DNA from 2 places in the Neobacillus sp. NPDC058068 genome. Region 1 is predicted to be linked to the other one. Evidence: riboswitches for the same ligand, from Rfam matches in the RefSeq annotation. Region 1 holds a riboswitch; the other holds the start of a gene.
What was found. A riboswitch is a leader RNA that binds a small molecule or an ion and turns the genes downstream of it on or off. The one in region 1 is predicted to bind preQ1.
Positions count from the first base shown of each region.

Region 2: another riboswitch for preQ1. It lies ahead of queF (preQ(1) synthase); the one in region 1 lies ahead of ACFVSW_RS20895 (QueT transporter family protein).

Region 1 is NZ_JBHVSI010000019.1:41,330-44,505, forward strand. It holds gene ACFVSW_RS20885 (GNAT family N-acetyltransferase) at 1-368, shown strand, start outside; gene ACFVSW_RS20890 (copper homeostasis protein CutC) at 372-1,064, shown strand; gene ACFVSW_RS20895 (QueT transporter family protein) at 1,121-1,696, opposite strand; PreQ1 riboswitch class I at 1,703-1,747, opposite strand; gene ACFVSW_RS20900 (VOC family protein) at 1,855-2,226, opposite strand; gene ACFVSW_RS20905 (VOC family protein) at 2,644-3,033, shown strand; gene ACFVSW_RS20910 (DMT family transporter) at 3,121-3,176, opposite strand, start outside.
Region 2 is NZ_JBHVSI010000009.1:24,621-27,796, reverse strand. It holds gene ACFVSW_RS12020 (queuosine precursor transporter) at 199-825, opposite strand; gene queF (preQ(1) synthase) at 842-1,342, opposite strand; PreQ1 riboswitch class I at 1,469-1,515, opposite strand; gene glpK (glycerol kinase GlpK) at 1,637-3,127, opposite strand; partial or broken gene ACFVSW_RS12005 (MIP/aquaporin family protein) at 3,155-3,176, opposite strand, start outside.

The sequences.
Region 1 (3,176 bases):
CCTTAACAATGGACCAGCATCTATTGTCTGTTAAAAGCGAATTAGGGGCAGACTGGGGAAAATCATGCCACGTATATTATTTACAAGATAACCCGATTGGAATTTCCATCCCCCACATTGAGCCCGGTACAATAGTGGAGGGGCGATTGTTTTATTTTGGACTATTACCTGAAGCGAGAGGGAAAGGTTTAAGTACTGATCTGCATCTTCAATCGTTATGGGCACTAAAGAAAATGGGAGCAACCCACTACATTGGGAGCACCCATATCGCAAATAAGAAAATGCAAAGAGTTTTTGAAAAAAACGGCTGCATTACGCGGACACAAACAGAAACCTATTACAAATATTTTCCGATTAAGGAGGATTGAAAAATGAGCAAAGTAGAAATTATTGTCTTAAATCAAGAAGATGCAAAAACAGCTGAAGCCAATGGGGCGGACCGTCTTGAGTTGGTTTCCGCAATTGCCGAAGGCGGCCTGACGCCAAGTTACGGAACGATTAAAACGGTTGTAAAGAGCGTAGAAATTCCTGTAATGGTTATGGTTCGGCCTCATAGCTATTCATTTGAATACCGTAAGAATGAATGGGATGCCATTAAAGAAGATATTAAAATAATTCAAGAGTTAGGTGCCGCCGGGATTGTTTTTGGAGGGCTAACCGAAAAGCATACAGTAGATTTTGACATTCTTCCCATGGTTTTAGAAGAAGCGCAAGGCCTATCCGTAACCTTTCATCGCGCCATTGATCAGACTGATACTTTAGAGGCGTATAAGGATCTTTGCGACTCGCCCTATCATATAGACCGTATTCTCACTTCTGGAGGAAAACCAACGGTCCTCGAAGGACTTGACCCATTAAATAAGATGTTAACGGCGTCGAAGAAAACTCCTGACCAGCCAATCATCATGCCGGGATCAGGTCTCTCTTCCAGTAATATTGAGTATATACATAAACAGCTCCAAGCCTCGGAATACCATTTTGGCTCAGCCGTAAGAATAAATGGGGATTTTCGCAATCAAATTAATGGGGAAGAAATTCAAAAGATAAAAAGAATGGTTAACTAAATCACAACAAAAAAGAGCTGCTGCTTTATCACTTTTAGCAGCAACTCTTATTATGATTAAACCATTTTTTCAAAATGGACGCGTTTGTTAATAGCATAAATTATCGGCATGCCGACGGCCATCACGACCAATTCACCAACGGCTGTTGTCAGCCATGTAAACATGAAGGGCAAACCAAACGCCAGGTGAAGTTCAAGGGCAATCATGAACATTGTAAACGTGAAGACAAGTGTATTGACGATCATTCGTGCCCAGATGCCTTTGATAAAGCGGGCGCATCCAATCGCAATCAATAAGGCAATCACCGACTGGCCGACACCGAAAATCAGGTCATAGGCTTTCATTGGTGAAAAGAATAAATTCGTCAAAAATACACCAAGAACGATTCCATAAATGTACTTTTTGTTAAAAACGATTAGATGATTAAACATTTCCGAGACACGGAACTGGACTTGGGTAAAGCCAAACGGCTGAATTAAGGCTGAAACAGCAATGTATAATGCGGCGACAATCCCGCCCACAACAACTCCGTGCACTTTGTTGTGCGCCTTGCCGGCTGCAGCAGTTTCAACAGAACCAATACCTGGTTTGGCACCAATTGGTTGTGCTACTGTGTTAGTTGTTTTCTCCATATTCATTTCTCCTTAGTTTTTTTTCGTGGGAGGATCTCGAACCACGCTAATGTATGATGCTTGCAAACAAATATATTAATACAAATAAAAGCACGAGTCAATGACATTTTATTCTAAAAAAATAAAGGAAGCCATCCAAAACGGCTTCCTTTGCACCATTAACTTTGTACTTCGCTCATTAGTGCATGGGTGTTGTCTTCTGTATCTTTGAAGAACGTCATCCATGTTTCTGTATGCCCCATTTTGGCGACTATGTGCGGTTCGTCGATAAAGTTGACCCCTTTTTCAACTAATCCTTGATAGCTTTCCTTAATATCTGCTACTTGAAAATAGATAACCGAACTTGGGTGAGCAAATTGCTCCTGCTCAGGAAGGCTTAGCAGAAGGCGGAGACCATTACACTCGAAAAAAGCCATTGTCTCCATACTAAATAGTAATGGCAGCGCTAGTATATCCTTATAAAAGGCAACCGCTCTATCAATATCCTTCACGGGTACTCCAATTTGTCCAACATTTTGAATTTTAGCCATCAAACTCTCTCCCATCCCAAACAAATCTATTCTATTGAATTATAATTTAAATACTCTTACTTTTCAAAACAATGATTTGCATTGCCCCATTATTTTGAAGCTAGGATACTATTTTCAGTGAACATTTGCGAAAATTTTGCCGGTAATGTTCAATTAATGTCATATCGTGGTAAAATTGGATTACAATAAATTACGAAATTTTATAAAATATGAGACATGTATTCCGCTTCAAAATAGCTGAATACATTGGAATTTAGTGTTGAACGTTTTTCATGGTCTGCCTGATCTTGATACTTTATTATTGCTGCAAATATGTAAAAATAGAGATTGGGAGAGAAGGCTGAATAATGTGTTCAGTCCTTTTTTGCAATAAATATTATGTTCATCTTGAACACTAAAGAAATGGAGGAACAAAACATGCTCCACCATCTTGAAATTTATGTTTCCAAACTTACTAAAACTATTGAGTTCTGGGAGTGGTTTTTAACGGAATTAGGATATGAACGATATCAGAAATGGGACTCGGGTATTAGTTGGAAGTATCGTGATACTTATCTCGTTTTTGTTCAAGCAGAGGATCGGTTTATGGATGTCCCTTACCATCGCTGCAGAGTAGGTCTAAACCATCTGGCATTTCATGCAAAATCGAAAGAACAGGTTGATGAAATCACCGAAAAGTTAAAGGTGAAAGGAGTAGGAATCCTTTATCAAGATAAGCATCCTTACGCTGGAGGCGATTCTCATTACGCTGTTTATTTCGAAGACCCGGATCGGATTAAAGTGGAACTCGTTGCACCGATTAGGTAACGAACAGGGCTAGAAAAGAATGTCCGTGAGAGGCAGTTTCATGGACCGGAAATGGCAAAAGGCTGCTCGTTCGGGTCGGCTCTTTTTTTAGGAAAGAGCCTTTAACCCCATTACCCCAATAATAATCAAACTAACACTAATAA
Region 2 (3,176 bases), on a different contig from region 1:
CTTTTCCTTACTAGAAAGACCTCGATTTGTCCTTCATCACGGCTATGAAGGACTTTTCCTTACTAGAAATATCTCGATTTGTCCTTCATCAAGGCTATGAAGGACTTTTCCTTACTAGGAAGACCTCGATTTGTCCTTCATCAAGGCTATGAAGGACTTTTCCTTACTAGGAAGACCTCGATTTGTCCTTCATCAAGGCTATGAAGGACTAACCTCCTGTGATTCCTTTCTACGTATGAAATGGACGAGCAAGTAAACTAGCGGTGTGGTTAGGATCGCTGCAAAGAATTTAAAAATGTATTGAGTCAAGATTAGGCTTCCTAGGACAGCTATTGGCATTGTTCCATAGAAGGCAATGGTTATAAAAATGGTAGTATCAATCAATTGGCTTAGCATCGTCGACGCGTTATTGCGTAACCAAAGCTTTTTTTGTCCATGGGCGCTTTTTAATTTATTGAACACAAACACATCCAGGTTTTGACTCACTGCATAGGAAATTAAACTAGCAATTATCACACGAAAACTGCCATTTAAAATCGTTTCGAATGACGATTGTTCTTTAAATACAGGTGCAGCTGGCAGATGAATCGCTATCGTAATAAAGATAAGCGCAAGGATTTGCATAATCAGCCCGGCCTGAACCGTTCTCCGCGCTTCCTTTTTTCCATAAACCTCAACGATTACATCAATAATTGGATACGTAAAAATATAAATAATGACAGCGGCTGGCAATATGGCAAAATTTCCAATGCTAAAAAGCTTAACAGCAACAATGTTGGCCAAAATTAACAGTCCTACAAAAATTCCATTCAAGTAAAATATCATGTCTTGATTCCTTCCCTTATCGATTATCGACTTTTTCTGGATAGAGGTCATGGTTCATCAAACGGAAATTGGCCATCTCCTCGTACTTAGTGCCAGGTTTCCCGTAGTTGCACCATGGGTCAATGGAAATGCCGCCTCTTGGGGTGAATTTTCCCCAAACCTCAATATAGCGTGGATCAAGCAAATTAATTAAATCGTTCATGATGATATTGACACAGTCCTCATGAAAATCACCATGATTCCGAAAGCTGAAAAGATATAGCTTCAAAGACTTGCTCTCGACAATTTTTTGATTTGGAACATACGAAATATACATCGTTGCAAAATCCGGCTGGTGGGTCAGCGGGCAAAGACTTGTAAACTCCGGACAGTTGAATTTCACAAAATAATCACGATTTGGATGCAGATTATCGACTGCCTCCAATACCTCCGGTGCATATTCAAATGAATAGGTGGTACCTTGATTCCCTAATAGTGTTAAATCCTTTAATCCTTCTTCGTGGCTGCGGCCAGACATAAAAAAAACCCCCTAGTAAAATGTGTCCCCACACTTAACCAAGAGAGTATCTTCTGTACATTCTATGCAAACTTTAGGGATAAAAACAAAAAAGCCATGTCCGATATGGACATGGCAACAAGTCATGTATCCATAGTTTTTTATAGAGGGTATCAGCTATGAACCTCTCCCGTTCAAGTACGGGTATTCTCTTCTCTCCTATCATAAAGAACAGCATTTAAAACGTCAACGGAAAAAAAATACACTTATTAGGTGTCAGGCACCATGTGAAAAATTCACATGGTGCCTGACACCCTATTTAAATGCCCTAGCAGCATTCACTGCTTTTTTCCAGCCTGTGTAGAGTGTTTCTCTTTCTTCTTCGGCCATGTCTGGTGTAAATGCTTTGTCCATATTCCATTGTGTGGCAATTTCTTCTTGGCTTTCCCAGTACCCTACGGCTAATCCTGCTAAATATGCAGCTCCTAATGCGGTTGTTTCTTTAATTTCTGGACGTTCTACAGGAACATCTAACACATTGCTTTGGAATTGCATTAAGAAGTTATTGGCAACTGCGCCGCCATCCACACGGAGAGCTTTCAGCGAGATACCTGAATCCGCTTCCATGGAAGTCAAGACATCTTTCGTTTGGTAGGCAAGCGATTCTAATGTTGCGCGTACGAAATGTTCTTTCGTTGTCCCGCGAGTTAAGCCAAAGACCGAACCGCGGACATCACTATCCCAATATGGTGTTCCCAGACCAACAAAGGCAGGAACGACATAAACACCTTCTGTTGATGCTACACTTGCTGCATATTTCTCACTTTCTGCGGCGTTATTAAACATGCGAAGCCCGTCACGAAGCCATTGGATGGCAGACCCGGCAACAAAGATACTTCCTTCTAAGGCGTATTCTACCTTTCCGTCAATCCCCCAAGCAATCGTTGTTAACAAGCCATTTTCGGATTTCACTGCTTTTTCACCGGTATTCATCAACATGAAGCAGCCAGTTCCATACGTATTTTTCGCCATCCCTTTTTCATAGCACGCTTGACCAAATAACGCTGCTTGTTGGTCACCCGCTACCCCTGCAATTGGGACATTGCAGCCAAAGAAATGATAGTCAACCGTTTCAGCGTAAACTTCGGATGATTGGCGTACTTCTGGAAGCATGGATGCAGGAACAGTTAGAATCTCTAATAATTCCTCATCCCATTTTAAGTCATGGATATTGTACATCAATGTTCTCGATGCGTTCGAGTAATCGGTTACATGGGCTCTTCCGCCTGAAAGCATCCAAATGAGCCATGTATCAATCGTTCCGAATAACAATTCCCCACGGTCAGACTTTTCTCTTGCACCTTCTACATTATCTAAAATCCATTTCACTTTTGTTCCGGAGAAATAAGCATCGATTAACAGCCCTGTTTTATCCCTAAATAATTGGTCATGACCTTGTGCTTTTAATTCTTCACAAATCTCGGCCGTCTGGCGGGATTGCCAGACAATCGCATGATAAACCGGCTGTCCTGATTCTTTATCCCAGACAACGGCTGTTTCCCGTTGGTTGGTAATCCCAATTCCCGCCACTTGCTCTGGTTTTACATTAACTTCAGCTAAACAGGAAGCTATGACAGCTAGGATTGAACCCCAAATTTCATTGGCATTGTGCTCCACCCAGCCTGGCTTCGGAAAATATTGTTTGAACTCTTGCTGCGCGACGTGAACAATTTCTCCCTTTTTATTAAAAAGAATTGCGCGTGAGCTTGTTGTTCCTTGGTCTAATGATAAGATATATTTTTCCATAAAAGTAATCTCTCCCTTTAATTTAGACTATGCACTAATCTTTTTGACA